DNA from 2 places in the Peribacillus aracenensis genome. Region 2 is predicted to be linked to the other one. Evidence: riboswitches for the same ligand, from Rfam matches in the RefSeq annotation. Region 2 holds a riboswitch; the other holds the start of a gene.
The links. Region 2 has a riboswitch for cyclic di-AMP ahead of N0M92_RS02875 (APC family permease). Riboswitches for the same ligand answer to the same signal wherever they lie in the genome.
Positions count from the first base shown of each region.

Region 1: another riboswitch for cyclic di-AMP. It lies ahead of N0M92_RS07375 (TrkH family potassium uptake protein); the one in region 2 lies ahead of N0M92_RS02875 (APC family permease).

Region 1 is NZ_JANZMJ010000005.1:83,902-100,697, forward strand. It holds gene N0M92_RS07335 (aminoacyl-histidine dipeptidase) at 1-1,185, opposite strand, end outside; gene N0M92_RS07340 (VanZ family protein) at 1,225-1,833, opposite strand; gene N0M92_RS07345 (MerR family transcriptional regulator) at 2,050-2,868, opposite strand; gene N0M92_RS07350 (GNAT family N-acetyltransferase) at 2,975-3,424, shown strand; gene N0M92_RS07355 (ABC transporter permease) at 3,529-4,545, opposite strand; gene N0M92_RS07360 (ABC transporter ATP-binding protein) at 4,542-5,267, opposite strand; gene N0M92_RS07365 (TetR/AcrR family transcriptional regulator) at 5,386-5,985, shown strand; gene N0M92_RS07370 (hypothetical protein) at 6,212-6,403, opposite strand; cyclic di-AMP (ydaO/yuaA leader) riboswitch at 6,736-6,878, shown strand; gene N0M92_RS07375 (TrkH family potassium uptake protein) at 7,053-8,384, shown strand; gene N0M92_RS07380 (potassium channel family protein) at 8,408-9,064, shown strand; gene N0M92_RS07385 (STAS domain-containing protein) at 9,206-10,039, opposite strand; gene N0M92_RS07390 (class I SAM-dependent methyltransferase) at 10,463-11,167, opposite strand; gene N0M92_RS07395 (hypothetical protein) at 11,204-11,332, opposite strand; gene N0M92_RS07400 (class I SAM-dependent methyltransferase) at 11,426-12,046, opposite strand; gene N0M92_RS07405 (PadR family transcriptional regulator) at 12,295-12,573, shown strand; gene N0M92_RS07410 (pentapeptide repeat-containing protein) at 12,590-13,309, shown strand; gene N0M92_RS07415 (PhzF family phenazine biosynthesis protein) at 13,517-14,407, opposite strand; gene galE (UDP-glucose 4-epimerase GalE) at 14,849-15,820, opposite strand; gene N0M92_RS07425 (CDP-glycerol glycerophosphotransferase family protein) at 15,924-16,796, opposite strand, start outside.
Region 2 is NZ_JANZMJ010000002.1:30,938-47,733, reverse strand. It holds gene N0M92_RS02875 (APC family permease) at 737-2,563, opposite strand; cyclic di-AMP (ydaO/yuaA leader) riboswitch at 2,694-2,838, opposite strand; gene N0M92_RS02870 (GtrA family protein) at 3,194-3,649, opposite strand; gene N0M92_RS02865 (glycosyltransferase family 2 protein) at 3,609-4,631, opposite strand; gene N0M92_RS02860 (DUF6044 family protein) at 4,648-6,312, opposite strand; gene galU (UTP--glucose-1-phosphate uridylyltransferase GalU) at 6,490-7,353, shown strand; gene N0M92_RS02850 (bacitracin ABC transporter ATP-binding protein) at 7,629-7,769, shown strand; gene N0M92_RS02845 (hypothetical protein) at 7,964-8,113, shown strand; gene N0M92_RS02840 (hypothetical protein) at 8,334-8,507, shown strand; gene N0M92_RS02835 (dihydrofolate reductase family protein) at 8,795-9,322, opposite strand; gene N0M92_RS02830 (amino acid permease) at 9,912-11,243, shown strand; gene N0M92_RS02825 (FadR/GntR family transcriptional regulator) at 11,842-12,519, shown strand; gene N0M92_RS02820 (CynX/NimT family MFS transporter) at 12,533-13,759, shown strand; gene yhbH (sporulation protein YhbH) at 14,064-15,233, opposite strand; gene N0M92_RS02810 (hypothetical protein) at 15,742-15,921, opposite strand; gene N0M92_RS02805 (hypothetical protein) at 16,040-16,249, shown strand; gene N0M92_RS02800 (PrkA family serine protein kinase) at 16,460-16,796, opposite strand, start outside.

The DNA of each region.
Region 1 (16,796 bases), on a different contig from region 2:
AACCAATAGCTCGCACCCAAGCATGTCGGCAATCGCCTTTGCTTGCGTGACCATATTATATTTGATGCTTTTGAGCGAACTCCTGATTTCACTTTCGAATATCATTTCCGCTTCATTTGTTGTAACGACCCCTAGATTCGTCGAACTTTCCACTAATCCTTCTATTCCCATGCTCATTCCTTGAACGCCATGCGGGATTACCAGTAAGGAAGTAATGGCTTTAGTCAACGTCTCTTTGGAAAAAACATTTGAAGAAACCGTTTCGATTTTTTCAAACCTGATCAATACCTCAGGGTCGGAAGATTGCAGTTCATTTTTAAAAGTATTCTCCCATTGTTGAAGTCTCTCCATTATCTTCTGAACATCTTCTGCATGAATCAGTACAGTCACCTCTGCTTCACGAGGAATGGCATTCCCTTTCAGCCCCCCGTTCATTTGCTGTATGTAGCAAGGGAAATCTGCCGTTAATTCATGTAATACTCTGCCCAAAAGTTTATTGGAGTTCCCTCTTTCCTTATGGATGGACATACCGGAGTGTCCGCCTTTCAGCCCTTTAATCCTGATGTTATAAGATACAGCATCAACAATTGAAGCCGATTCCCATCCGATTGGCAGGACCTGCCGCACGCGTATTCCTCCTGCAGAGCTGACCAGCAGCTTTCCATCTTCCTCCGAATCGATATTGATCATCATTTTCCCCTTGAAGTGAGCCGGATCCACTGCAAGTGCACCGTTCATTGTCGTTTCTTCTTCTGTCGTTATGACTATTTCAAGAGAGGGATGCGGAATATCATTTGCATCCAATAATGCCAAAGCATACGCAACAGCCACTCCATTATCCGCCCCCAATGTTGTGTCCGTCGCATACAACATGTCTCCCACAATCCTTAATTGAAGCGGATCTTTCTCGAAATCATGAAGCGTGCCCTTGTTCTTTTCGCAAACCATATCCATATGCCCCTGGATAATGACGGTAGGTGCACTTTCATATCCCATTGTGGCAGGCTTTTTGATAATCACATTCAGCGCTTCATCCTGGATCACCTCCAGGTTCCTATCCTTAGCGAAGTGAACCAAATAGTCACTGATCGCTTTTTCATTAGCCGATCCTCTCGGGATTTCGGATATCGCTGCAAAATAATGAAACACCGGATGGCTCGATAATTCTTCTAACGTACTATACATGAAAAAACATCCTTTCCTTTAAAATATTTGTACTGCCTCTCATCCCTTTACTTTTCCAGGACGGAACACTGCCACTCTCGTGAACAATGGATACAGAACGTACCCCAGATAAACACCAACCATATTCAAGATAAGGTCATCGACATCCAAGCTTCCGCGCCGAAAAACAAACTGACAGATTTCGATGGCCGAAATCGAAAGTAATGGATAAAGAAATTTCCTTTTTGCGGAGGGTTCTTTCCCTTCCCTCGACAACAAATACAGCCCGAATGGAATGAACAGCCCCACATTGGCGCTAAGGTTATAAAATGACACAAGCCCGTTCATATCGTTCGATAAATATAAAAGAATCGTAGAAAAGGGGACCAAATTATACGAATATACCTGCCCTTCTGGTCGAAAGAACAGCAAAACCAATAATGATAAACTGTAGCCAAAGAGTATTGCCTGCCACAAAAGGCGCGGTATTCGGACCGTTTCACCTCGAAAAAAAAGAACTGCAAACGAAACGAAAAGAAGTATACAAAACCAGACAACGATGATCACTAAAGGATTCAAATATAATCGGAGCTGAAGGAAAAAAGGCAAACCGCACAAAAACACTGCTTGCGACAGCAATAGGGAAAGCATGACCGATTTTAGAGACATATAGCTCCCCCTTCTATTTCTTACCAATCTTTGCATGTCCTTCTATCCTAGGACAACTTTAAGAACCCGTCAACAAACTGCAGAATATAAACCTGTCATTTAGAAAACTGCCAGTATATTCGTCAAGATGCAGCTTTTCAAGGCTAATGGATTGCTTGGAATGATTCATTCGCATGTTTTAGTCCTCGACCGAACTATGTGATTCTCTCCCAAGCCTCATTCCACTTCAACCATGATTTGCGTCAGGTAGTTTTCATACCCCTTTACCGCGACTTCATCCAAGATGTATTCTTCGTATGCAAACGATTTGAGGTTCAAGTTTTCACTCGCCATGAATTGTAATATTCTTTCGTACGTTTCGGAGATATTTTTATAACTGCCTTTATGATAGGCAATAACATAGAGTCCCTTCGGTTTTGAATAGAACGTGGGGGCTTTTCCCATGACTTTCGTGTACAAAAATGAATAGTCATCATGATTCCCGTCGATGATGTTTTCTTTACTAATCATGGCCCCGATAGGGAATCCTGTGTAAAATTCATTTTCATTACAGAAATCAATGAAGTCAGATGTAGATTTTAAGAATTCGGCATCAGAAGAGTTCAGGATGGATTCACTAAGGAAGAGCTGTTCTTCCTCCTGAAGTTTCAAGGTGATTTGAGAGTCATCCATACAAATCGCTTTTTCAGTGAGGTATATTTTCGTTTCAATGATTTTCTGCACTCTGTGAAGGTTCTTTATCTTTTTTTCTAATTCTATGGTCTTTTCTTTGAAAAGCTCAATTAGTTCCATAGGTGACCTGTTGGTAAGAAACCATTTGATCTCTTTCAAAGGCATATTGAATTCTTTTAAAAGCGTGATGACCGAAAAAACTTCGAATTGTTGATAAGAGTAATACCGATAGCCCTTTTCGTTTTTTAAATCAGGAGTAAGAAGCCCAATCTCATCATAATGAATGAGCGTTTGTTTTTTTACATTGCATAATTTGGCGAATTCGCCAGTAGTAAAATATTTGCCTACATTTCCATCGGACATCACGATCTCTCCTCTTGACTATATGGTAACCATATACCTTAGTGTATTAATATATCATGATAACAAAACGGATAACCAGGTGCGAAATGAGGAAGGAAAATAAATGATGAAAACCACTATACAAGAAGTCTCGAACGAAAATGTAATGGATATTTTGAAATTGCAAATAAATGAAAAGCAAAAGGCTTACATCGAAACGACTGAGCAATGTTTAAAAGACGCGAAGGAATGTAAATATTACAGACCGGTTGGGCTTTATTCGGATGATACCTTGGTTGGTTTTGCGATGTATGGTTTTTTCCCTGGGGAAGGCGAAAATGGCAGAGTGTGGTTAGACCGCTTTTTCATTGACGCTGAACATCAGGGATTCGGGCTTGGGAATATCTTGTTGGAGGCTTTAATAAAAAGATTAATAGAAGAATATGATTGTCCTGAAATCTATTTAAGCATAGTTGAAGATAATCAGGCCGCCCTTCATTTGTATAAGAAATACGGCTTTGCATTCAATGGCGAATCAGATTATAACAATGAAAAGGTCATGGTCAAAAAGGTATAGGCATGGTAATACCTAGTCCTTTTCAACTCAAAAGTATGTCCAGCAAAACAAAAAAAGCCGGTTCCCCTTGTTCCAGGAATCCGGCTTTTTTTAGATGGTTCATTTTAAAGTGCCCGGTACTTTTTTAAACTAATAATATTGATGGTGATAAAAACGGCTGCAAATGCAAGGAGAATGAGGAGGTCCAGTAATACCTCATTGAACGTGAAGCCTTTGTACATAATGCCGTTCATGGCATCCGATGCATAATAGAGAGGCATGATCTTGCCGATTTTTTGCAGCCAGTCCGACATGCCATCCAATGGGAAAATCCCTGTAAAGAAGACTTGCGGCACGATGACCAGCGGTATGAATTGTACCATTTGGAATTCGGATGCCGCGAAACTAGATAGTAATGTACCGAGCGATAATGCAACGAGCGCGACCAATATATTCGTCAGTAAAACGAGCCAAATGGAGCCAACAAGGACGATATCCAATACATTGACAGCATATAGGACGACAATTATGGTTTGAACGAGAGCAAATAAGCCATATCCGATCACATAGCCCGCTACGATTTCGTATCTTTTAATCGGGGTGGCAAGCAGCCGTTCCAGCGTACCACTTGTACGCTCTTTCAAAAGCGCGATTCCCGCTATTAAAAATACAAAGAAGAAGACGAAAAAGCTGACAAGCATCGGACTGAAAGTATCAAACCCCTTTGTGTCGGCATCCCCGTATACATATCGCTCCTCAATTGAAGGCGTGTTGTTTTCATTTCCTTGCAAAGCATGCAGCATTTGCATTTGAACAGCCTTTGCACGGGACGGTTCGTCGTTCAATAGTGTCAGTTTCATTTTGCCATTTTCAACTTGCAGCCAGCCATCCGTATCATTTTCAATCATTTTTTCCTGAGAAAATTCCTCAGCAGCCGTTACTTGAAAATCCGCTTGTTTCAATGCTTTGACCATGGTTTCATCACTGCCTGTAACAACGAGTTTCAAATCACTTGCTTCTGTATCGAAAATAAAATTCATGAGCGTTAAAATGAGCAATGGAGCCAGGAAAAATAAAGCGAGTGTCCTTCGATCCCTGCGCAGCTGCTGGGTAATTCGAGTAACTAGAGAGGCCATTCTCACTTTAGGCCACCTCCAATCCTTAAAAAAACATCATCAAGCGTTTCCGCGGCAAATTGTGTTTTTAAAGCTGCCGGGGTTCCTGCCGCGATGATTTCACCTTCACGCAGCATCGCCAGTTTATCGCATCTTTCCGCTTCATCCATCACATGCGTCGTGATGATGATCGTCTTATGATCTTCGTTTCTTAAACGCTCAAGTTCCTGCCAAATCGATTGTTTCAGCAAAGGGTCTATTCCTACTGTCGGTTCATCCAAAATGAGAATCGCCGGATTTTGGATGAGTGCCGCCGCCAGTGACAGACGGCGTTTCATTCCCCCGGAATAATGCGCAACCCGAACATTCAAGTCATTCGTCAACTGTACGATTTCAGCTGCATATTGAATGCGTTCCCTTCGTTCCTTTTTCGAAAAACGGTATAGCTTCGCAAAAAATTCGAGATTTTCAGCTCCGGTCAGTTCTGTATATAAAGCATCGGACTGTGCCATATAGCCGACATCCATTAACAGTGCTTGATTTGGCACTTCATGATCCAGAACCGTGACTTTACCCGCATCGGGCTTAATCAATCCGACAATCATTTTAATCAAGGTCGTCTTTCCGCATCCGGATGGACCTAGCAAGCCAAAAATCCCGTTTTTTTCAATACTCAGGCTCAATGGCTGAATGACCTTTTTCTGATGAAAACCTTTGGCAATTCCTTCAATGGAAATCGCGTTTTCCAATGTACACACATCCTCCCTCTTTAATTAACACGGTGTTGAGTGTATCATCATTCTAAGGCAGCATTTGGTCTAATACAATCAACACATTTGGAAAAATGTTCAGTGAAGGAGACATTCCATGGCATCGATTCATGAGGATATGGTACAAAAGACGAAAATGCAGATACATTATCATTTCATTGCACTCGTAGAAGCAGAAGGGTTCTCACATGTATCAGTAAAGAAAATTGCAGAGCGCGCCAACATTAATCGGGGCACATTCTATTTGCATTACACAGATAAATATGAATTGATGGATCACTTACAGCAGGAATTGTTAAAAGAACTTCAAACTCGCATTACTGCCATTTTGCCGAAAGAGGCTTTTATGGCTCTTCATCAACAGCAGCTTTACCCGCCCTTCGTAGAGATTTTTCAATTCATCAGTGAACATGCCCACGCATTGAGGGCCATTCTTGGTGATCAGGGCGATCCTTCTTTTGCAAAAAAAATAAAGCGAGTATTCGGTGAAGTACTGTTGGAGCGTTTGATCAGCCAGCATCCAGCAGCTAAAGATGAAGCATTCCGCATGTATATGCACGCCTTCCTGACATCTGCGATTTTAGGGGTGATTACTGAGTGGCTGGAAAATTGTGAAGAGCAGACGGCGGAAGAAATGGCGAAAATCCATTTTCAAATCTTGAACTTCATCAGCCAATTGCGTACATTCATACAATGAACGAATCATCAAAGGCATGTTCCATCAACATGCCTTTAAACCTGAATAAATTGGCCTCCGCTCTATATTTCCAACGGAAGAGGTTTTCATAGCAAAAAAACTCATTTTTAAATAAATGAGTTTAAAAGCAAAACAAGATATGGATTTTTCGCTCAGCGTTCCCGGATAGTACACAGGGATTTCATAATTGAATAATACCGCTAATGATGTTGGGATTTTAGTTGATTTACCTTAGGGAAAACAATTTTAAAAACGGATTCTTTTTCTTATCCGTTATCCTTAACTCATCCATGATGATTTGATCCTCATGATCGGCTATCCATTTCCTTAGTGCATCTTTATCCTGGCATTGTGTTAAATATGTCTGGCCACCCTTGCCTGTAGCATTAATAACATATCTATTGAACGTTTTCTCCATAATTGCCCGCCTTTTTAGTAAAATGTCTTGAATCTTTAAATACGAATGCAATGCTTTTTCCTTTATCATTTACAAAAGAAACATAATATATATATATTAGAAATTTTGATTGGCAATAGCGTGTTCCGCTTGAAAGTATTGAATAAAGTACATCGGTGCCGGTTATCATAATCGTTTAATCGAACCTATCATAATGTGCTAACTAATATTTGTCAATACGTTTTTAAAATGTAAATGAAACGTAAATTTTCAGTCTTGTTAAAGAAATATTTTTTTACGATTTAGGGGTTTACAACTGCTAAATGATGGGAGTAGAATACGTTTATCAATTTAATGCATTTCGGCCTAAACTCAAGGGAATTGAGTACGGAGGACCCAATCAATTGGGGTTAATTCTGCCTTGCAGAAGGGATGAGATCAGCTCTTTCGCCATCCTACCCGTCAGCTAACTTCGTCGGCTAAAGCGAAGGAGGTCATAAGACCGCCTATTTCGGGAGTTTTTTTCACGCTTTTTGTGGCAAAAGAACTGTTCGAAGTTTTCGCTGGTCTTTTTATTATGCCTTTAAAAAGATTCTGAAAGCAGATTGATGATTAAAACATCATACAGTTTTACACAATTTTTTTATAGGTAGGGATGATTTATTTGAGAATGACAAAAAATTTATTGGATCCGCCAAAAATACTTGTACTCGGCTTTGCCATCCTGATACTTATTGGGGCCTATTTATTAACCCTGCCGATTTCCACTGAAAATGGCAATGGTCTTTCTTTTCTGGATGCTTTATTCACCGCAACCTCCGCTACTTGTGTAACAGGACTTGTCGTAGTGGATACGGGATCGACCTTCACCACTTTTGGTGAGTTGCTCATCTTAACACTGATTCAGATAGGCGGCTTAGGGTTTATGACATTTGCGACGTTTTTCTTTTTATTAGTAGGCAAAAAGATTTCTTTAAAAGGCAGGCTAGTTCTGCAAGAGTCTTTAAATAATCTATCCATGTCGGGTGTAGTCAGATTAGTGAAACGGCTTTTAATTTTCACGGCCATCATTGAGGGCATGGGTGCCCTCATTCTATCGATTCGCTTTTCTTTTGACATGCCAATCGGAAAGGCAATCTATTACGGGGTTTTTCATTCCATATCGAATTTCAATAATGCCGGCTTTGATTTAATGGGGGAATTCAAGAGTTTGACCCCTTATGTATCGGATCCATTCGTAACCCTTACGGTCGTCTTCCTCATCACGTTTGGCGGAATAGGTTTTATCGTGATGAATGAACTATACGAATACCGTGATACCCATCGTTTATCCATACATACGAAGGTTGTTCTGACGACTAGCTTGGCACTTACGATTGTCGGCGCAATTTTAATCTTTTTATTCGAGTTAGGTAATGCCAAGACATTGCAGCCTTTATCTTTCATGGGTAAAACGCTGTCCTCATTATTTCAATCGGTTACACCTAGGACGGCAGGCTCCAATACGTTGAATATCCCTGATTTAACTCAACCTACATTACTGCTCATCATTTTCTTGATGTTCGTCGGGGCTTCGCCCGGATCGACTGGCGGCGGAATTAAAACTACGACATTAGCAACGCTTGTCGGAACGGTTTGGTCACAGATTAAAGGAAAGGGTGATGTGGTATTATTCCGTCATCGCATTGTGAGTGAAACGATCTTTAAAGCATTATCCGTTACATTCATTGGCGTATTCATGGTTTCAATCATCTCCATTCTGCTGACCATCACTGAAAGCGGAACTGATTTCTTGATGATTTTGTTTGAAGCCACTTCAGCATTCGCCACCGTGGGACTTTCAATGGGGTTGACCCCCGAATTATCACCGGTTGGCCGGATGCTCATCATTTTCACGATGTTTGCAGGCCGTGTGGGTCCTTTGACTTTGGCCTTTGCCATCGCTATGAGGCGCAAACCAGATCCGTTCCGACGTCCAAAAGGGAAAATCATGATTGGTTAAACATAAATGAAGGAGTGTAATAGATGGGAAAACGACAATATGCCGTGATCGGTTTAGGCAGGTTCGGAACCAGTGTGGCCCATAGATTATATACGGCTGGCCAAGAGGTATTGGGTGTTGATGTCAACGAGGAAAGAGTAGAGAATGCGGAACTGAGCGTTACCCATGCGATCATGGCGGATACGACAGAAGAAGAGACTTTGAGGTCAATCGGAATCCGGAATTTCGATTGTGTCATCGTAGCCATCGGAAATGACATGCAATCGAGCATTTTAACTACCTTGCTTTTAAAAGAGCTTGGGGTCGATAAAGTCATTGCCAAAGCACTTAATAAAAATCACGGTCAGGTGCTCACTAAAGTCGGAGCCGACTGGGTTATCTATCCTGAGAGGGATATGGGGGAACGGGTCGCGAATCAGCTCCTGTCCCCTAACATGCTGAACTATATAGAGCTCTCTAAAGAATACAATATCGAGGAAATCATCCTGCCCATGAGCATGAAGGGAAAAAGCCTCAGGGAGCTTGATCTACGGGCAAAATATAATATCAGCGTCATTGCCATAGTGAGTAATGGAGAAATCATCATAGCCCCCTCACCAGATCAGGATATCCATGAAAATGATATGCTTTTAGTGGTTGGCAATAAAGTAGATCTAGCCGTCTTTGCCAATATTGAATAATCCAACAGGTTCCGGCTTTTGCTTTATGGGCCCTATACCTATTTTGAATGCAGCATCACTTATACATGCGAGAAGACCCCCATATGGAGGTCTTCTCGATGAAGTTTATAGCGAGCATCCCATGCCCTGGATATGTATGTATTATTTGATCGTACTGATTGCCTGGGCAAGAGTGGACTTTATCGTCACTTTATCAAAAGGAAGTTGAAGCTTAACGGCAGTCACGGCTATTTCCGGCCGAAGTCCTGAAAGGGTTGTTTCAATACCGATCAAATGTAAGGATTCAATCAATTGCGACAGCTGGTGGGCGGATGCACCATCTATTGTATGAACGCCCGATAGGTCAATGAAAAGCCTTGTGACATTTTTTTCAACGCACTTTTGTAAGGTGTTTTCAAGCAAGGTCATGCCCCTTGTCGTGTCAATATTGCCTATCAAGGGAAGCAACGCCATGTTATCTTTAAGGGAAATGATGGGCGTGCTCAATTCATCGATCGTTGCCTGTTGGGCTTTCATGATTTTATTGGCATATCGATGATTCGCTTCAGTAAACCTCTCCATCACTTCACTGAACACCTTCACCACTATCCGGTACCAGGAATTAATTTCTTCCTGTGGATATTGGTCACCATGCAATTCCACAAACCTGTCAATATAATCAAGGTATTGATCTTGCGTTCGAAAAAACTCCCTCAATATAAAATAGATCGGTGTATTTAAATGCTGCTCATCCTGACCGATATCTTCAATCCAATCACCAAGCCGATTAAAGAATTCCCTCTCCTCCGTAACGAAGACCTGAAAGAAACGCAAATGGAATTCATTATTTTGCTGCTTAAGTTTTTTAATCACTTTGGGATCGGATGAGCTATACACACCCGCTTTATCGCTTTTATTCAATGTTGCGTACCAATCATCAGTCAATTGTGCTGCCACGTCCAATAAAAAGGAATATAATTCTTTATTTCTATGCATAAGTTTCTCCACCTATTTTTTATAAAATAGCATTCCAATTGGTCTCAGTAATCAATAAATCGAATGCACTACATACAGAAATCAGCAATGTCAGGCATTGAAAGTTAAACGTTTCATCAGCTAAGGAAAAGCATTGAATATAACTTCTTCAATACATGGATTGTCATGGCCTGATGCCCAATGGCCCCCTCTTTCCATATACCTTCCCAGCTGTTTTTGAAACCATGCAACCACTGTTTTTCAAAAAAAATTTGCAGGAACCTACATCTATTATTCTGGTATATCTACGTTCACCCAAAAGCATTTCATTATTAAAGTTTACCATTTTTATATTTTGTTAACAAATCCCCCCTTTTCTTCATAACAAAAAAGGACCTGTTCCCAGATCCTCCGTTTAAAACCATCGTATCCCGCCATTTCACCTTACTTTTTCATAAATAAGGCCGTCCATAAACCTTCCACCCCAAACGTTTCATCCGATTGTTTCATTCTCCTCATTTTACGTATTTCCATCACTTCAAATTCCTTGAAAATCATTCTGAGTTTTTCTTCAGTAAAACCTAATCCGCCTTTAAGGCTCCTTTGCCTGTATACCTCCCAATCTGAAAGTTCTGCACCACCCAATGTGCCGCCTTCGACAAAACAAGTAATTGAATACAATCCCTTAGGCCTTAGCGCCTTTTTCACCATCTCTAAATAATTGATCCTTCGATGTGGCGCAATATGGTGAAAACAACCTGAATCATACACGAAGTCATACTGCCCTTCCTCAATATCCAAATCAAATATATTCCTTTGAATGAAGTTCACGTGCACTTTCTTTTCTGCCGCTCGTTCTTTTCCCCATTCCAGTCCTGCCTTCGAAAGATCCACCGCATCAACGGAACAGCCCTTTTGAGCAAGGTAAACGGCATTTCTCCCAGGTCCGCACCCAAGCTCAAGAACCTTTCCTGGCCCAATTGACCCTCCATCAAAATATGTAACCAAATTCTCATCAGGGAAATTTTCGAAAAAGGGACCCCCCTTTTCACGGTCTTCATAAAAATCATTCCAGAATGCAGTTGGCTCACGCAATAACGAGTCCAGCATATTCAATAGATCTTCATAGGTTGTAATCGTCTCCGACAATACCATCACCCCTTCCCATCGTAACCCGCCATTTAATTATACTGGTTTCAGCCAGATGCCCCTATTCTTTCTCATCGCTACTTTGACCATCTCTTCTATAATGTCGACACCGTACCTTTTGCCAAGAATGTTCAGTTGAGCCAATTTGGATAATGTGGCGTCCATTCCATTAAGACTTCCAGAATGGCATCATTTCCATTACTATTCAATTGGGATAGCGGTCCTTTCGAATTCTCCATAGACTCCCTAACCAATCCATCAAATCCGCTTACTGATGATTATCTTCCTATACATTCCATTCAGCATGATCGGTCGATCCTCTTCAATTTTCATATTCTTATCATGTCTACTGAACAAGTCTTCAAACCGCAAGCCAATATCCGTTCCTAAAAATCTAATGATGGGCCGCAGAAGCTTTTTGGGTAGTGATAGCACTTCATCTTTAGAAATAAACTTATCGAATAGGATGATTTTCCCCTCGCCTTTTAAAACCCTGATCATCTCCCGAAGGCATTCATCGGCATCAGGTACGACGGAAAGAATCAAACTTCCCACTATATAGTCAAACGATTCATTATCGAATTCCATATGCTGTGCATCCATCTCGAGAAAATTGATCGATGTATTATCAAATTTCTCCATCGCTTTATTTAGCATATCGGCTGACAGGTCTATCGCCGTTATCTCCAGGTCAAGGTTCTTGAGCAACTCCAAATCGGCCCCAGTACCTACGCCCACAAACAGAACCTTTGCATGATCTTGGAAATGCATCTCTTCAAATATTCTTTTCCTGGCATCCAAAAAGAGATGAGAATTGAAGATTTTGTCATAAATTGGCGACCAAGCCTTATAAATCACTTTATTCCACGAATTATTCAACATCCCTCCCCCCTTGCTTACTTTTTCTATAAAGCATTAAAAATCCCTTCCAAGCGGATATCATATCTGGCTAATTAGTAAGAATGATCTCCATGCGGCGCTTAAATGTAGACATTATACCTGCGCGATTCATTTTAAATATATTACCTTGACTGTCATAGTAATATACCTTAAGATATACCAAAGGAGGTGAGGATTTGGTTCAACGACAACTATCCTCTGACTTGCTTCGAGGACATGTAGATACAATGATTCTAAAACTCCTGCAAAGTGGCGATAAATATGGTTATGAAATCAGCAAACTGATATATATGGATTCGGATGAGCAATATGAAATTAAGGAAGCGACGATGTATTCCAGCTTAAAGCGACTGGAAAAGGACGGATGCATCATCTCTTATTGGGGAGATGCCACACAAGGCGGGAGAAGGAAATATTACAAAATCACCCCGATTGGGGAAGACACATATATCCAAAATAAAAATGACTGGGAGCAGGCCAAGCGAATACTTGAGCGCCTCTTGTAAGAAAGGAAGATGAAATGTGATTGAAAAATTGAATACACATGTTCATAACATTTTTGCTCCGTACAAAAGTGCAAAAACAGCAAATGAATTGGAAGAAGAACTGCTGCAAAACTTACTGGAAAAATACAATGACCATAGAAGGAATGGTACGAGCGAGCAGGAAGCGTATAAGCTGACTGTGGATTCGATTGGGGAAGTATCAGAGCTCATGGAATCGCTCAATCTGCAATACAATGTGCTTGAGCAGGCGATAAGCATGGACTATTCCAGACAACGCTTATTGGATTCCGACTTCCGCTCGGTTTCGGTGCATGATGGAAAATTTAATTCCTGCGATTTAAGCCGTTCTGATTTCAGCCATTCCGATCTGACGAACAGCACATTTAAAAGCACTAACTTAAATAATTGCATCTTTGAAAACGCCAATTTAACCAGTACCCTATTTAAAAGCGCAAATTTAAAAGGAGTTACTTTCAAGAACTGCATTTATAATAAAACCCATTTTAAAGGCTGTAATTTATCTGGTCTTATTTTTGATAAAGAAACATTCAAACAAACCATTTTCGAGGGTTCTTCATTGAAAAAGGCATCATTCCGCGATGCCACACTCATCAATGTTCAATTTCGGATGTCCGATTTAAAGAAAATCGACTTTACTGGAGCTTCGATGGATAAACTCACTTACAACTTTTTACATGGAGCTAAGGTTGATCTTAGCGGCGTGACCATCATCTAAAGGAGGACTTTACAATGACTTTACCAATAGCGATTGTCGTATCCACCTCAATCATTTGCGTGACCGTGTTTCTGACTGCGGTCGTTTTAAAAGGAATGAGCATGGGAGAATGATTCAACAAGAACCCTGTGCTAAGACACGAAAAGTCTTAGCACAGGGTTTTTATATGCTTATCATCCAACCGCCCATCCCCCTCTGCATGAATCTTTAGACTTCCACTTCAAATTCTTTAACGTAGATAGCATTCCCTGTGATTTCAATATCGTATGTATCATGGTTTTTGGCAGCCGTAACGCGGACTCTGCCATCCTTCCCGATTTCATGTCCCTGTTCGATTAATAGATGCACCTCATCTTCAAGACCATCCTTTATGTATTTTGCATAATAAGCGCCCATTACACCTGAAGCCGTTCCTGTTACTGGGTCTTCAAGCGTACCTGAAAATGGCGAGGAAAAATGCCGGGCATGCATATGGGCATCACTATCATACGTTTCCAGGCAAAAGGGATGAACTGAAGCTCTTGGCATTTCCTTTAATAATTGCGGAAACAGTTTATTGTTCGCCTTCATCCTTTTGAATGAATCGCGTTCCTTTACCGGAACCAGTAAAGTCCATAAACCTGTACTTCCATAAACGATAGGTAATTCATTTTCAAGATCATCTATATCAAGTCCGAGGGAACTGGCCAAGCTACCCTTATCTCCGCTAAACGCTTCAAACTGTGGCGCGGCCTGCTTCATCGTGATGTATACCTCTTGATCCGCGGTCGTATGGATCTTGATTGGCAATATACCCGCTCCTGTTTCAATCATCAGCTCATCCTTATCCAGCAATCCCCTTGTCTTCAGCGCATGGATGGTAGCCATTGTCGCGTGACCGCAGAGATTCATTTCATGTCCTGGTGTAAAATAACGGATTCTAAGATCCGCAATATCGGACTCCATGGGAAAAGAGGTCTCATTAAACCCCACCTTCAGCGCTATATCCTGCATTTCCTTTTCCGTCAGTCCATCCGCATCTAAAACGACACCTGCCGGATTTCCTTTATTCGGTATACTACTGAACGCATCGTAATGAAAAACCTTTACCATCTTCAAATCTAACATCTCCTATTAAATGAATGGTGCTTCTCTTTAGTAATTCTATATCTCCATCAAAATCCCTTTTTCGTCCTATACTCAGTGAAATGGCCATTGATTTTATTTCCCGCCAGAAGATTCCCTCTTTAAGCGTGTGAAGGGCAGATGAAGGGCGGTTGGCCTAAGCCAAAGTATTCTTTTGAGTAGGCTGGTCTCATCCCGAATCATGTTTAAGACCCGCTTATGCATGGAAGAAATTTGCGACACTCCTGCCAATGACTGGCTAGCCGAGATCCCACAGACGCTTGCTTTAATGAGGCTTGGCAGAAATCCGGCGGAAAGGGAGCGGATTTTTGAAATAAGCTGGAATGTTTTTCAACTAAAAAAACTGCAGGCAAACTCGTATTTCTTAGAGTTTTCCTGCAGTCTGAAAAACGACTATCGAGTCCCAAGGGACCATTAATTCATTTGAGATTTATGCCATTTCCACGCACTTTCAATGATTTCTTCCAAATCTATCGATGCTTTCCAACCAAGCTCTTCATATATCTTATTGGCCGAAGCAACCAGGCGGGCGGGATCTCCAGGGCGACGGTCTGCATACTCGATGGTCGGTTTCACTCCCGTGACTTTTTCACAAGTGTCGATTACATCCTTAACCGAAAATCCTTTTCCATTCCCAAGATTGTAGGTGGCCGTATCCTTCTTCCCTGATAATAGGGCTTGAAGCGCGATTATATGAGCTTGGGCTAAATCCGTTACATGGATATAATCACGGATGCAAGTGCCATCTTCTGTGTCATAGTCCGTACCAAACACGGAAATCTTCTCACGTTGCCCTAATAAATGCTGTAAAATGATCGGAATCAAGTGTGTTTCCGGGTCATGGCTTTCACCGATTTCTGCCGATGCATGTGCTCCGGCCGCATTAAAGTAACGCAAGACAACATAATGAAGTCCATATGCTTTTGCGAAGTCTCCTAAGATCTGCTCTACCATCAATTTCGAGCGGCCATATGGATTAATCGGATTGGTTGGCTGATTCTCATCAATCATATCAACATTCGGTATCCCGTATGTAGCTGCCGTTGATGAAAAAATGAAATTCTTAACATCATGCTTGAGCATGGTATTCAACAATGTAAGAGTTGCACCTACATTATTTTCATAGTATTTATAAGGATCTTGGACAGACTCCCCAACCAAGCTATTTGCAGCAAAGTGCATAACGGCTTTAATGGGATACTTAAGGAAAATATCATTCAAGACCGCTTCGTCCCCTAAATTTCCTTCCACCAGGATGGCCTTCGAATCGACCAGCGAACGAAAACCGGTTGATAGATTATCCAGAATGACAACCTCTTCAGTATTCACTAACTCTTTTACAAGATGACTTCCAATATATCCAGCACCGCCAACGACCAAAATCATATAGAATTTCCCCTTTTACTTTAAGCTTAAATGAATCATTGCCAAATCTCGCAACCTATATATGTCATTAGTGGGAGGTTTAATGATAAGAACCTCCCTCATTTTATAAGCATTTGTTGAAGGTTTCCATGGCCAATCCATTATATTGGGTGTAATCAAACTTCGCTAGTTTAGGATTATCCTTACTAACCATGGTAGATAGGCCCTTTTCCAGTCCATCTATGCTATTTTCGACAAGTAAACCATATTTGCCGTTTTCCAAAACGGTTCGGTTAGCCACTATATCAGTAGCCATGATTTTCATTCCTAAAGTCATCGCCTCCAATAGAACCATAGGCTGCCCTTCATAATGTGAGGAAAGAACGAAGCAGTCACATTTTTCCATGAACGAAAATGGATTTTCTAGCTGGCCCAAAAGATGAATGGAATGATTTAAGTCCAGCTCATCAACGATTGCCTGCAAATCTTCCTTTAAAGGGCCTTGTCCTAAAATATACAGTTTACTATTTTTGTGTTTTTCATGAAAGCCTGCGAAAGCACGAATCAAATTATCTTGACCTTTTTCAGGTGATAATCTTCCCATATTGACAAAGTTAAAATCATTTTTATCAGGATATGGAACGAATTGATTATTCACTTCCAATCCATGGACCTCTTGCACGCATAACGCCTGTTTATCAATCCAGCCTATAGATATCCCATCCAATGATATATGGGCATAAGTACCAAGTTGGGTAACCGCTTCTTTATCGAATTCCACGATCCGGCCATTGAAGCTTGGCCCATTTTCCAAGACCATGGCATCTTGCAGCCCATAAGGCTTATCCCAAATATTATAATCGCCCAAGTTAATTTCGGCAGTGCCGCGCACTTCCCGTTCTTTTAACAGGATTGGCTCCTCTATCACTTCAAATGCTCTTGTATTTAACCAGCCGATTTTCTTATTATCGATTTCGAAAAGGTAATAGCCGCCTTT
Region 2 (16,796 bases):
TTGCAATTAGAGATTTACTACAGTAGTCGTTTGCCATGAGTACGGCCGAGAGGGTCATCCACATTTCTTCGCGTTTCAGGAGAGCCGTTCATCATTCTTCCCATGCCTGGCTATTATCAACATGAGCGTTGTTTTTATAATTTTCGACAAGTATTTCCAAAATCCTTTTGACTGAAAAAATTTAAATCATTATGCCTTATCCCCACATCTTACTGCAATCCTTTTTCTTGTATGGGTTTCATTAGCATTAATCGTTATTGTGAATTTATTGAGTTTTTAATTAATGTTCTTCTTCAAGAAAAGATTCTGTAGGGACTGTCTTTTTATTTATAAGATTATAAAAAAAAGAAAACCATATTTAGGCTTCCTATCAGTTTGTAGACACAAGGAGTTCGGAAAACGACTCTTTCATCAAATGAAGGAAACAACTGCCCCGAAGCAACACCTTCAAATCCCCAGGTTTGGTTTCTAAATTAAATGCTATAACCAAGTTGATTGGAGTGGGTGTGCGAGACTCCTGCGGGAAAAGCGCGTCCATAAGGGAGACCCACGAAGGCGCAAGCCGAGGACGCTTCAGTACCGCCTGCGGAAAGCGAGTGCCTGGAGCTGAAATAAACGCCCAATATGTACAAGCCATAAAAAAACACCCCATAAATGTTAGTTTGGTGTCTAACATTTACGAGGCAGTTCAAGTTTGCCTGCAGTCTAGGCTTCTATATTTCTTACATCCTGTAACTTACTTCTTCAAATGATATGGCACAGTCGTAACAACCACATTCCTTCTATAAAGTAAGTAGGCACGGATCAGTAAACTTGATTGGTTATGAAGAATATTGTGCCAGCCCTTCTTCGGAATGAATTGGGGGATGATCACCGTAACTTTATAATTGGATTCACTCGCCTTATGTTCAACCGTATCCACGAATTTTGTTAATGGCTGAATGATACTTCTGTAATAAGAATTCAGTGTAACCAGTCGGACATCCGGCTGCCACTTTTTCCATTTTTCTCCGAATTTCTTTTCATCTTCTCTTTCAAAAGCAACATAAACGGCAATGACTTGATGCGCTGAAAGAGATTTTGCATAATTTAAAGAGTTCTCGACCACATGAGTTATCCCGGCAACAGGGACGATAATGATATTTCCTTCAATTGGCAAGATCGGCTCACATGTTGTAATCCTTAGTTGGTCACCAACTGCTTCGTAATGCTTTCTGATTCGATGAAAAATTAACAGGATAATAGGTATAAAAATCAAAACAGGCCAAACCTGAGTAAACTTGGTCAAGAAGAATATCATCGTGACGATAAAGCTAATAATGGCACCAATTGAATTAATGGTTAATTTCAACATCCAGCCTTTTGGCTTTTCGCGGATCCATTTAACAATCATCCCGGTCTGGGACAGAGTAAATGGAATGAATACCCCTACAGCATAAAGCGGAATGAGATTTTCTGTATGTCCTTCAAATGAGACTATTAAGATGATCGAGGCAAGTCCCAGTATGATTATTCCATTGGAATACCCTAATCGGTCCCCTCTGATCGTAAACGCCCTCGGTATGAATTTATCCTTCGCTAGATTTACCGCAAGCAGAGGGAAGGCCGAATAGCCAGTATTGGCCGCAAGTATCAAGATCAAGGCAGTCGTACCTTGAATGAAGAAATACATGAAATTCCGACCAAAGATCTCTTCAGCAACCTGGGAGACGACTGTTACCTCTGCGCTAGGGACGATGCTTAAATAATAGGCTAAGAATACGATTCCCGAAAATAATACAGCTAATAAGGAACCCATCGCTATTAAAGTTTTCGCCGCATTATTCGGGGCCGGATCTTTAAAGTTCGGAATTGCATTGGAAATAGCTTCGACTCCTGTCAATGCGGAGCTTCCTGACGCAAATGCTCTTAGCAGTATGAATAAACTGATGCCCGCTACCGGAGTCCCGATGGGCGTGTGCAATTCAGGTGAAACTCCCCCTGTCAAAATCTTGTAAATCCCGACACCAATCAAGATGAACAATGCTAAAACGAATAGGTACACCGGATAGGCCAAAACAGAGGCCGACTCCGTAACCCCCCGCAAGTTCAGGATTGTAAGCAGAATGACGAAAATGATGGCTATGATGACATTATATGAATGCAGGCCGGGAAAAGCGGACGTGATTGCATCCGTACCTGCAGAAACACTAACAGCCACAGTTAAAATATAATCCACCAATAAGGATCCTCCAGCTATCAGCCCTGGATTGACTCCCAAATTGTTTTTTGAAACCACATATGCCCCCCCGCCATGCGGATAAGCGAAAATGATCTGTCTATAGGACAAGATCAAGGCGGTTAACAGGATCAATACGCCGATTGCGATAGGAAGGGAATACCAGAATGCTGCAGCACCGACAGTGATCAGAACGATCAATATTTGCTCAGGTCCATAAGCAACAGAAGACAAAGCATCAGAAGATAATATCGCCAAAGCCTTTGTTTTGTTAAGCTTTTGTTCACCAAGTGCATTTGATTTTAGAGGTCTCCCAATCAGGAATCTCTTTATAGAAGATAACATCAAGTATTCACCACCATATTAAATTTAAGTTACCCAGCTGTAGCAAAATACAAGAAGAAATAGAAAAATGCCTACAAGTCATAACTAAATAGACCTGTAGACATCAATTTTTTTGTCTAACAAGCTCCACCTTCCTTCTCATATAACGCTTACGAGGTTAGCTGTCGGATTCGGACCTAAGAGTAGCCCTACCTTGAAAGGATTCACCCCTTGGATTGTAGTAACAATCCCAATACCGGGTCCCCCGCACCATAAGGTTTAAGCGATTTAGAAATATGAAACTGTTGATTATCATACTCCCGTGAAATGGAAATGTAAATGAAAATTTTGCACAGAAATATAATTTTTTTTTGTATGCGAGGTTTTATTCTTGACGTATATTACATAAGTCATGCAAACAAATGGTTCGAAGGGAGGAACGGAGGTAAATAAACGTCCAAAAAGAAAAAAACAAGGAGTGAATGAACAAAAGATGGTCATAAAAGGAATAAATGATTGCCACTTGAAGAGGATGAAGTGAAACAGATCTGCCCCCAGCTTGAGTCGTCGTTATACTTGCATTGATTTTCTCTTTCCGATTCCACTTTAATTCCCGTCAATCGGGGGCATTATCACACTGCTCCATCCTAATTAGTTCCTGCCTTCTTGAATTGGCCTTAAATTGCTTTTTTTAAAGACAAAGTATTTCTGGCCAATATAGTTGAGAACTGTGTAAAAAATGGCTCCTATCATCACAGCCACATTTTGTTGTATGGGTAAATGAACGGATCCTTCCATTGATTCCGCAATAGCTTGGCCTAAAGAATATGCGGCGGAATAACAGATCAGGATGACGCAAAAGAAACGTGCAACTCCTCTCCGCCATTCTATATCACTTTTAAAGGTAAAAGTCCTGTTCAAAAGAAAACTCGTTACAGCTCCCGTACCATTACCGATAAAGGTGGAGACCCAGTAAGATAATTCAAGAACATTCATGAGAAAAAGCATAAGGGAAAGCCCAAGCGCTGTATTGACTATCCCAACCAATAAAAAGCGGATAAAGGAGTTAGTGTGTTTTAGATAGTTTTTCAATACTGTTCCGTTCATTGTCTAGTTGCTCCCGTTTTTTTAAATCGAGCGGATTAAATAGGTCCAGATCAACTATATATTTAGGCCGGCGTTTGGATTCATTATAGATTTTACCGATATATTCCCCAATCAAGCCGACAGCAATCAACTGTAGGCCACCGATCAACCATATGGAGGTGATTAATGAAGTCCATCCAGTCTCGGTCTGCCCATAAAACTTTAACCATAAAAAGTAAGATCCAAAGAGTAAGCTAATGAAAAATGAAAAACATCCTAGCCATAATACAAGCCGGATCGGTGTAACTGAAAAGGAAGTAATGCCATCAAGCGCAAAAGCAACCATCTTCTTAAATGGATATTTCGTTTCCCCAGCCAATCTTTCTTTTCGATCATAATAAACAGAGTCCGTCTTAAACCCAATAAGCGGTACGATTCCCCGTAAAAAAAGATTCGTTTCATCAAATCGTTCCAACTCCGCGATCGCCCGTTTACTCATTAGCCGGAAATCCGCATGATTATAGACAAGGTTAACCCCCATCTTGTTCATCATTTTATAAAAACCAGTTGCAGATGTTCGTTTGAAAAATGAATCAAGGTCCCTTTTTTGGCGGACACCGTATACAATTTCACATCCTTCATTGAATTTCCGGATGAATTCAGGGATGACTTGAATATCATCTTGTAAATCTGCATCAATGGAAATCACACAATCCGAGGCTTCTTTAGCTGTAAACAATCCTGCCAGGAGTGCATTTTGATGTCCTGCATTCCGGGAAAGCTTTAGCCCACGAACAAATTCATTATTAATCGTTTCCTTATAAATGATCTTCCATGTTTGATCTTTACTTCCATCGTCAACCAATAGAATTTTACTTTGACCAGAAACAACGTTTTCTTCGACTAATCCCCTCACCAATCCACAAAGCTGGGAAATGGTATCCTGCAATACGCTTTCTTCGTTATAACAAGGTACAACAATCGTCAGTATCGGTGAATTCACTTTATTCCCCCCCTTTTCACATGACTCTGTATAAATAAATTTTCCATACACTTCCTTTTTTTACGAAAATCCTATCTAGTACCAATCCGTTTTCCTCCGCGTTGTTAATTGGTATGGCAGAAAATATATACTTGCCACCTAATCCTTTAAAAGCATCCATATTAAGGTCTAAATTTTCCAGCTCTTTCTTCGAGCTTTTCTTGAACATATAATGCTTCCCAAGCTCATCGGCAAATAGGTAACAACGTCCTCCCCATTCATCAAAGTAGATTCTGATGTTTTTATTCTTAGCCAATTCGTTTTCAATTATTTGACGAAATTGATGTTTGTAAGTAAGCGGATAGAAATTGTTATAGCTATCTAGCGTGTAAAATCCATTAAATTGTGCAATTGCAGGATGCAGCCCAATGCTGGCAACACGATATTCTTCCTGTGGAAGGCCAATATGATCTTTTATTTCCCGAAAAAGGCTTACTGAATAGAACTCTTTAAAAGAAGGTTTTTTATTATGAGTGATTTCCTCATTGAATCCCATTAAGATCATAATTTGAACGGCGATGAAAATAGAAAGGGTTTTCTTAGCATAATCGCTGTGTTCCCAAATAATCTTTATCGCGAGGGCAAACCCCACGTAAATGACCATCGGCCTTAAGAAGTGAAATCTGGCAAAATTAAAGGTATCCAGGGTGTGAAACCTTTCCGTTAAAGGAAGCCAGCCTTTATAAAACCAAAATGCGTACCACACTGAGAGGATAAAATTCAAGCAAAATAAAAAAACATATACCTTTTCCTGTCTCCACAGTTTTTTGGTCAGAATAATATAAAAGGCGAAAATGGTAATCGGCAGGATGATAAGCGCATGTACAGTCATGACATGCGTATGGCCAAGAACGAAATTTTTGAATGTAAGTTTAATGACCCACTCGAGGGGCAGCCTTGCGTGAAAATACTCATCTCTGCTGTTTGGCTCTGAATCAAAAATGAATGAAGCGACCAAACGATACTCCACCATTCCAAAAATGACCGTCATATACACGATTGAAAGAAGAAACGTTATATTCCATCCTTTTTTCCTGATTAAATCCGTTAGCCAAAGAAACCCCATTGCAACAAGGAAAAAGAAAAAGCCAAGTACGATGCTTGAATAAAGCGGTAAAAGTGTAAGGACTAAATAATTCTTCCAAGAATGGTCCTTGCTGCGAATATTCAAGAAAGCCCAAAGTGCAAGCGGCATTCCAAGTGTACTGAGCATTCCCGATGGCCAGAATGGGGTAAGGGCAAAGGCTAAGGATGTTCCAACCCTAATCCAGCCTGATCGGGATCCTGTAATCAAATGTTTCTTTAATAGGATATACATACCAAAGAATGCAATAAACCTTGTTAATGCCTGGCTCATTGCATATGCAACCATTGTCGGAAAAAGTGAATGAAGCCACACGATAATACTGAACTCACTGCCAAATGCATTTCGAGGAAGTCCATTCATAATCTGGGGAATTTTGGCGTCTATTGCACCGAATAACTCACCGCTCTCTGAAAGGACTTTATACCAGGCAAGGTTGGAATCCAAATTATCATGTACGCGAATATGCGCATTTTCCCCAAGGATGAATAAAGGAGAAAGATATAAAACAATGACGAGTAAGGCAAAAAGGATTTGAACTCTCTCTTGATTTTCAATTGGCAAAATATACACCTCTTGACTCAATTCATATATCCATAATATTTGCTTCAAAGGTAAATCTATTCTATTTCAGGGATTTATTTTAACCCATTTTGAAATAGGTCAACCAATGACCACATAAAATGAAGGGTAGAACAAAAAGCATATTAAAGAAACTTAAAAAGGGGCTGGGCTATGATAAAGAAAGCGGTGATTCCAGCAGCCGGTTTAGGAACACGATTTTTACCTGCGACGAAAGCTCAACCAAAGGAAATGCTGCCGATTGTCGATAAGCCGACCATTCAATATATTATCGAGGAAGCGGTACAATCAGGGATTACAGATATTATCATCGTTACAGGGAAAAACAAACGTGCAATCGAAGATCATTTCGATAAATCCATTGAACTTGAAATGCTTCTGCAAATGAAAGGTCAAAATGAACTGCTTAAAATCGTGGAGAACATTTCCAACATGGTGGATATCCACTATGTAAGACAAAAGGAACCTTTAGGCCTGGGGCATGCAGTTTTATGTGCCAAAACTTTTATCGGAGACGAACCTTTTGCCGTCTTGTTAGGGGATGATATCGTGGATAGCCCGGTTCCAGCTTTGAAGCAGTTAATGGAACGGTATAACAAGGTTCGTACGAGCATTATCGGATGTAAGGATGTATCACCTGCCGATGTATCCAAGTATGGGATCGTAAATTTCCAAGGACGATATGAGGATATATTTCTGGTAAGAAACTTGGTGGAGAAGCCAAAAGTGGAGGATGCACCATCAACACAGGCGATTATTGGACGATATATTTTATCACCTGCGATTTTTAAAATCCTTGAAACCGCACAGCCCGATCGGAATGGGGAGATCCAGCTTACCGAAGCTTTAGACCTTCTGTTAGAAAAGGAACCAATATACTCGTATATCATCAAAGGAAATCGATATGACGTTGGCGATAAATTCGGCTTCCTCCAAGCTTCATTAGATTTCGCCATGAAACGACCTGAACTTCGTGATCAGCTAATAACATATTTAAGGCAGTTGTTCCCTAAATGAAATGAATATACCCCCGCCCAATTACCAAGAGGTAATTGGGCCATTTCCACATCGGGTTCACCCCTCTGGTTGTAAAATGATCCACTAACATATCCCCATACCCTAATCTCTAAGCGAAATATAACTGTTTATTATAAACGCTTCCGTGAAATGTAAAAGCGAGTGAAAATGTTCGCTATAGAAAGAATAATTTATTATCAGTGAGGTTATGTTGATAACGTATCCTTCATTATTGATCCTAACAACGATTTCCAGAAAGGGTTGTTGAAAAACACATGCACAAAAAAACTAATAATCCAATACTATCCGATGATTTTTTAGATCAAGTGGTTAAGGAAATCAATGCACAATTTGGCGGGCCCATTAATGAAAAAAATGATCGTTTCCTGCATGGGGACGATGAAGAAAGAACTTGAAACCCACATCATTAACCCACAGCTTTCATGAAAGACTCTGGCTCTATTCATCCAGAGTTTTTTTTGCTAACTGATGAAACTTTATTTTTTCATAGAATTATTTGCCCTTTCTTTAATGACTTGTCCAAACCGATTTAGCTTATCCTCATAGAATGATTATATGTAATTATTTTAAAGAAAGGGGAAAAACTACATTGAGCCGCGCTGATGATGTCTTCCGCACATCTCCAAAGGTTCCAAAAGGAAGGCTGATTTACGGACATAAAAAGGAGTTCCAAACTGATTCCATTGGCTTTCTGACCCAATTGGCCAAGGAATATGGGGAAGTCCTAAATTTCGTTTAAGACCATTCCAAAATGTTTATCATATTTTTTAATCCTGATTTAATAAAACAAATACTCATAACAAAACAAAAATCCTTCGTCAAATCCAAGGACTTCGAACCTGGAGCATCCAATATTTGAAACATTAAGAATGATCTCAAATAAAAATAACGTTCATAATGGTTCGATTAACTCCTATAACTGGCTGGCCTATTTTTTTATAGAAAGGAGGGATGAAAATATGTATATGTACCATTCACCACAGAAGGGAATCATCCACACTGAATTGCACTATTTAGGGATGGCCTCGCAGGTATATACCGGTTATTTGGAATTTATAAGCGAAATTGAACCGATACAAGAAACAGAAAACCTACAGCCGGCCCCTCTTCTCTTTTTAGATGAGAACGGATAGCCTCGTTAGCTTTTCCTATATTAAAGAAAACCGGCCTTGAAAGTAACCGGTTCTTTTACCTGTCACAAACTAATTAATCTAAAAAATGTAAGTTATGATGTACAACTATTTGCACCGAGTTTTTTTCGGTGATTTTAGTATATTTCAATAAAAAGAGCACAGTTATTTAAACTGTGCCCTTCCTTTTATTTATCTTTATTAACTATTATACTAAAACTCATCTTTAGTTATAAACATCGAACGGTTTTCAGTAATAAATGTAGTTAAAAAGGGAAAGATGACCAAAATCATTTTTTAATATAATGAAGCATAGCAAGTTGACCTAATTTTTCTACTTTCGTTAATGTGTATTTTAGAGCAATATCATCTCCCACATAAAGGGAAATCCCTTTCCCTAAAATAATAGGTGCAATGGCTAGTTGGAATTCATCAATTAAATTTTCTTTAAAAAATTCACGAGCTAAGTTTCCCCCACCAATTAACCATATATCTTTACCAGGCCTTTGTTTTATCTTTTTAATGAAAGTTTTGACATCTTCATCAATAAATGAAGCATATTCATCTGATCCACTAACAGATTTAGAAAATACATAATTTTTATAATCAATATAAGGATAATTTATATCAAATCCACGAATGACATCATAAGTTCCTTTTCCCATAACGACAGTATCAATTCTTTCCAGAAGTGCATTGTAGCCTGAATCTCCTTCTACCTCTGTTGATTCTAACCACTCCAATGTACCATCATCATTCGCAATATAGCCATCAATTGAAGTACCAATGTAAAAAATAATGTTACGCTGTTTTTTCATCAATCAACTGATCCCCCTCGGAACATAAACTTGATATTCCTTGATAATTCCTCTAGTCAAAATACCATTCCTAACAAGATTAAATCTCCACTAAATTCAATTCCCCCTTCTTTTACTAATAACCTGTATCGTAAGTTGAAGAAGAAAGAAGTATTCCATTGATAAAAATTGAGCTTCTTTTAAAGAAATCCCATTTATAATATACTCCCAAGAATACACCTTTTCCTTTGTTTCACCTGACTTAAATGGTTTGCAGAAGTTATAATATGTTCTAAGGATTGTAATAGCCATTTTTGATAATTAAACAACTGTGCCACCGTCGTAAAGGTATGGTTAACGTCTGACCCACTTATCAGTTTGCTTTTCGTTTGATTCATTTCATAAAACCCAATATTTTCAGATAATAAAGACTACTCTTCTTTCCTGATTGGGAATCTATTTCAATTCCCCTGCCTAAATTGACATTTTTCCGATTCATGTTATATTAACATATCACTTTAGTACGGAAAAGCATTCAATAATAGAAGAGCTTTTTTAGTTTTATTTATAGACTATTTTATTATAAAAATGAATGAAAGGCATGAATAAAATGGAGAAGACTCATCAAGATTTAAAAAAGGGCCTATTGCCACGGCATGTCCAGTTCATTGCTTTAGCAGGAATGATAGGAACAGGGATTTTTAAGGGGAGCTCCGATACATTAAATATGGCAGGTCCAAGTGTTGTATTAGCCTATATAATAGGGGGGCTATTGTTATTTATTGTAATGGCCGCATTAGGAGAGATGGCAACCGCTTTTCCTAATTTGAACGTGCAACATCTCATTAATAAAGCTTTTGGGTTTCAACTATCCTTCATAGTCGGATGGCTCTATTGGTTTAATTGGATTATCGTAATCATTGTAGAAATAGTCGCTGCCGGCAGTTTTCTACAATATTGGTTTCCTACGGTGCCATTATGGCTGTTAAGCATACTTTGCGCTTCAGTAATTATAGGAATTAATTTATTTCAAGTAAAATACTACGGAGAACTCGAATTTTGGTTCGCAGGAATTAAAATAATAACCTTAATTGCCTTTATTATTTTAGGAGCTTTGATCCTGCTGGGACTGTTTCCTAGTTCGGCTTCATTATCTAATTACACGGAACATGGTGGTTTTTTCCCCAAAGGAATTGACGGAATGTTAAGTGCACTTTTAGTGGTAATGTTTTCATATGGGGGCGCAGAATTAATTGGTGTAGCCGTCACGGAAACAAAAGATAGTCAGCGGGTCCTACCAAAAATAATTAAAGGGACAATATGGCGGGTGATCCTTTTCTATGTCTTGCCGATACTTATTATTTGTGGGGTAATACCTTGGAACCAAGTAAGCACTGAAATAAGTCCTTTCGTTCAGGTTTTCAGCTTATCGGGTCTTCCCGGAGCAGCCGATATTATGAATTTCGTTCTTTTAACTGCTGTGTTATCAGCTGCAAATTCAGGTATATACGCTACCTCAAGGACATTGTTCACTCTTTCCCAGAATGGGGAAGCGCCTAGAGCATTTTTAAAAACAACCAAAAAGGGTATCCCGCTTAATGGTATATTCCTAACTACATTATGTATATTGGCTGGTGTGTTTTTAACCTATTTGACTCCCGACCTGATTTTAAGCTACCTTATGGCCATTCCTGGATTCACAGTTTTATTATTATGGATCAGCATTTGTTCCGCGCAATTGAAGCTGCGTAATCAATACACTGGTAAACCAGGTTTCCGGGTAAAGTGGTACCCATATACAACTATATTAGCCATCACTGCTTTAAGCATCATCTTTTTGGCATTTATCTTCAATAAGCAAAACATCATTGGGACCACAGTGTGTCTTGTCACGTTAGCAATATTCATCCTTCTCTCTTTTATTGTCAAACAAAAAAAATAGAACTATTATATAAAAATCCCCTGAATTTAAATAGAGGATTTCAGACTGTGGGCAAACTCGATGCAGGTCGAATTTGTTTACAGTCTTTTTAGTGCTAGAACAATTTGAACGTAGGGCCATTCGCGCGGTCGGTCCGGAAACCTCCTCGGCGCCTTTGCACCTGCGGGGTCTCTCCTGCACTCGCTTTTCTAAGCAGGAGTCTCGAACACCTGCTCCAATCAACTTCGTTTAAAAAGTTCAGATAGAAACCCTTTTGTCTAAAAAGCGGATTCGGAACTGTATCATCCTGAACACTGATTTTAAAACAATACTTTTGATATACTTTATGGTTTTTTACTGTAATCCTTATTGGATGGAAGAAATTTGCGACACTCCTGCCGAATTACTGGCTAGCCGAGACACCACAGGCGCTTGCTTCGATGAGGCTTGGCAGACAGTCGGCGGAAAGGGAGCTGATTTCTCAAATCAACTGCGACTTTTTTCTGAAGAATAAAAGGAAACAAATTTGGATTTAAAATACTCCTTTTGCTCCATCTTCAATATACATATGTTAAAATAACCAATGAACCAATCATCCTACAAATTCGAGGTGTGAATATTGACCATATCTAAAACAAATCGCTTATCACTTGTAGAACAAGTCGTTTCCCAAATCGAATCGTTAATCGAATCAGGTGAATGGAAAATTGGAAATCAAATCCCCCCTGAAATGGATTTGATCCAACAGTTCGATGTAAGCAGAAATACATTAAGAGAAGCTGTACGGTCACTTGTTTATGCGGGCCTTTTAGTAACGAAACAAGGAAAAGGAACATTCGTAAGGTCATCAAGTGCCTTGGGGGCTGCTTTTGAAAGAAGGATCCAGCAGTCAAGTATATTAGAAACGTTAGAGGTCCGTCATGCCCTTGAAAGAGAGGGAGCTCAGTTAGCGGCATTAAGACGTAATCAAGAAGATATAGAACGATTGCAATATCATATATCAGCATGCAGTAAAGCTGCCAGGGCAAAGGATATCAAGGCTTACGAAGAAGCCGATATACAGTTACATAAATCGATTATGGCTTCATCACATAATGATTTATTGATTGATTTGTACGAACATATGGAACACTCCCTGCATGAATCCATCCACCAGATAGTGGAGATGAGTTCTGATGTGAACTTTCATTTGAACATTCATTGCAATCTTGTAGATGCCATCATCGAACAAGATGCGAACCGGGCAATCGAAACAGTGAATGAATACATTGCACAATTCAAAAAATCTTTAGAGTAAGTAAGGAGGAGTTATGGGCATTAACCAAGCAGCAAATCAACTAGAACAAACAAAAATGGATATTAAACCCAAGGTTGGACTACTCATCATCGGGATCATTCTTCTTGGGGCAAACCTGAGGGCTCCCTTAACATCTGTTGGCCCCCTTGTCACTTCGATCCGTGATAACCTGGGGATATCCAATACATTATCAGGTTCATTAACGACATTGCCTTTGCTTTCTTTCGCTTTATTATCACCATTTGCACCTAGGATAGCACGGCGTTTTGGAATGGAACTTACACTTTTCCTTTCCTTGATATTATTAACAATCGGGATTGGGGTACGCTCAGTTGGCGGAGTGCCGACATTGTTCATAGGGACCATTTTAATTGGGTTAGCCATTGCAATCGGCAATGTATTGTTACCCAGTCTGATCAAGCATAATTTTGCCAGGAATATCGGTTTGATGACAGGAACCTATGCTGTTTCCATGAATTTATGTGGCGCAATAGGTTCCGGTATCAGCATTCCCCTTGCTTCTTCATCGGGATTGGGATGGGCTGGTGCCCTTGGATGTTGGGGAATCTTATCACTTATCACAGTCTTCTTATGGATGCCGCAATTAAGACGGCCATTCAAGTCAGGTAAAGATGTGCAAACGGCACAAATGGATAAAAAGATTAACTTATGGCGTTCTGGGTTAGCCTGGCAGATAACATTCTTCATGGGGTTGCAATCGTTTATCTTCTATACAGTAATTACCTGGATGCCGGAAATCCTGGAGCAAAAAGGGCTGAACGCTGATGAGGCTGGCTGGATGCTATCCATCATGCAGCTTGCCGTCATTCCCATAACATTCCTTGTGCCAATTTTAGCTGGACGCCTACAAAGTCAGCGTCTGTTAGTGATCCCCCCTGTCGTCTTCCTTATCGCAGGGATATTCGGCATATTATATGGAAGCACTCTATTCATACCAGTATGCATGATATTGATTGGAATTGGGGTCGGAACCATATTCAGTTTATCCATGATGTTCTTTAGTCTTCGAACACAAAGCACCCATGAGGCGACGGAATTATCAGGAATGGCTCAATCATTCGGGTACCTCTTAGCTGCCATTGGACCTGTATTATTCGGATTGCTACATGACATTACACACAGCTGGACAGTTCCCTTATTGATGTTGGCCGCAATATCGGCACTTATTTTCATTGTTGGAATGCGTGCAGGAAATAATGAATATGTAACTACTCAATAAAACCAGTCATGAAATTTTTTAAAACAACCATACTTAATATAAGGGTATGGTTGTTTTTTGTCTTTCTTTGATTCTGTTCAACTTTATAAATATTGTGAATATAAAGCTTCAAACGAATGATATAAATATAGGAGATTTGAAAAGGCCGTTGCTTCTGTTGAGCAACGGCCTTTTCATCTGGTCTTATCCATCACCCTGACATTGCCAAAAGGAAGATTAGAAAAAAGACGTACAATGTGAATCGCACGCCTTTTTAATCTACAATTATTTTGATCTGAAAATTTCACTTACCACGTTTCCCTTTTTATGCATACTTCTTACTTTCCTCATCTTTAAAAAAGCTCTTCATTGCGTGGAAAACGTCAGCCTTTTGCTTAAGAATATAGTACCTGAATTTTTCATTATCGATATTTTTATAAGCTGTCATCAATGTCGAATGACGATTGTATTGATTGACTTCCCCATACCCGAACATATTGGAAACCTTCATGAGTTCTTCAACAAGCTTAACGCATCGGACGTTATCTGATGTTAGGTTATCACCATCGGAAAAGTGAAACGGATAGATATTAAACTTCATGGGGTCATATTTATGATCAATAAGTTCTAATGCTTTTCGGTATACGGACGAACAAATCGTACCGCCGCTTTCCCCTTTTGAAAAGAAATCCTCTTCCGGAACCACTTTCGCTTCTGTATGATGGGCAATGAACTCGATTTCCACCGTTTCATATTTTGTCCGCAAGAAACGGTTCATCCAAAAGAAAAAGCTTCGAGCCATATATTTTTCCCATAACCCCATACTTCCAGAAGTATCCATCATTGCCAGTACAACTGCTTTGGAATCAGGTTTCTGAATCTCATTCCAGGTTTTGAATTTAAAGTCTTCCTTATAAATAGGATGAAAACCCGGGTTCCCCGTTAAGGCGTTCCGTTTGAAAGCCGATATCATCGTTTTCTTTTTATCGATGTTTCCCATTAGGCCTGTCTTGCGGATATCGTTGAATTCGATGTGTTCAAGCGTGTGCTCCGCATGTTCTTTCCTCTGAAGATTAGGGAGTTCCAATTGACTGAACAGGGCTTCCTCCAATTCCATCATCGACACTTCGGCTTCATAATAATCCTCACCGGCCTTGTCACCCGCACCTTGGCCCTTACCGGCTCCTGCATCGGACGGTGAGCCATCCCTTGCGACTACATCCCCCACTTTACTGTCTCCATCGCCTTGCCCTACATGTTTGTTTTTATCATAGTTATAACGAATTTTGTATTCATCCAAGGAGCGAATGGGAATCTTGATAACATCCCGGCCATTGGACATTACGATGCTTTCTTCTGAAATTAGATCAGGCAAATTATTCTTGATTGCTTCCTGCACCTTTTCCTGATGACGTTGTTGATCATCAAAACCTTTCCGATGGAGGGACCAATTTTCCTGTGAGATAACATACTGTTGATTACTCTCTTCCGACATTCTCTTCCCCCCTTAAAAATGTTTGCACGCTTTTCATCATTCCTTCATATAATAAGTTAGTGTGGGAATGCCCACATCATTCCGGTTTTCCAATGAAAAATACAGTGCGAAAAAACGGATTAAAAGAAAAGTATTACTCTATCTTATGCAGCGATGCAGGATAATTTACAACAAAATTCAATAATGGACGTTTGCCTACGAACTAGACAAGTCTTGGCAAGGGCGTTATGGGCCCTATAAGGTTGTTTTCTAAATATTACTGTAAAATAAGTATTTCAAGAAAAAGAACAGACTTGATGATTATCAGGTCTGTTCTTTTTTAAAGCAGGTTTTATTTGTCGGATATAGGATATTTTAAAATATCTTTTTGAACTTAGCCACGTAATTGATCTGCAAAACAGAGACTTCCAAGGGCATCAAAAGCAATGAAATACAACAAAAAAGGTGCTCCAGTAGTTTTTCTGGACACCTTTTTAAACAGATAGAATGATTCTGGTTGTGATATTCGTCAATCTTTATCTTCCTCAATTTCATGTTGAACTGTACCTGGGCGTTTATCCCACTCTTTCAATTCTTCATTCGTTCTTTGATTTTCCATCTGCTTCCCCAGTTCTTTCATCTCTTCATAATCCTTGGCCATGGAGCTGTTTTCCGGAACATGTTCTTTTTTCAATTCCTCTTTACTCATTTAACATCACCCCTACTTATTGATACCCAATATTTCCAAATCCAAAACGTAACATATCTTATGGAAATATCGGGTATAGATAAAACATCATGAGCAAATCTAAGGAGGTGCAGGAATTATGCAAACAACTACACTTTATGTAAAGGAAGCAACGTCAGAAGGTCCGATTTTAAATCTGGAGTCCATACTTTTGAAAACGGAAGGTGTGGAACGTGCAATCATCGATGTTGATGATGGGGAAATTAAAATCGATCATAGCGAAGACAAGCTATCACCGAATCAACTTATTACACTTATTGAGCAGTATGGCTTGAATGTAACTAAATAGAAATCAAAAGCACCGGGCTCCCCTTCATACCGTAGGGCCCGGTGCTTTGTTTGGTTCATTATTTCTCATTCCTTGTCAAGGCACCCTTTAACACTTTCAAAAGGTGGATGATTTTAATGTAATTCAGAGGAATTGATTGGATTTCCTCTAGCCTTTCGCAAAAGGGGATAAACCCCTGCCCGATATGGGGCAGGGGCAAAAAATTATGGATTACCGATTTAACAAGCTGCCCACATAGCGCAGCAAATCATTGGCTGAAGTGGAATTATATCCGTGCTCATCGATAAGTCTCGTGATGACCTCGTTCACTTTCTTCAGTTGCCTTTCGTCTGGTGTCTTAGTTGAGGTAGTGATCTTAACGACATCCTTCAAATCCGCGAATAGTTTTTTCTGGATCGCTTCCCGTAAACGATCATGGGAATTATAATCGAATCTCTTCCCTTTACGCGCATATGCAGAAATGCGAATCAATATTTCTTCGCGGAATGCTTTTTTCGCATTCTCGGATATTCCAATTTGCTCTTCTATCGAGCGCATCAATTTTTCA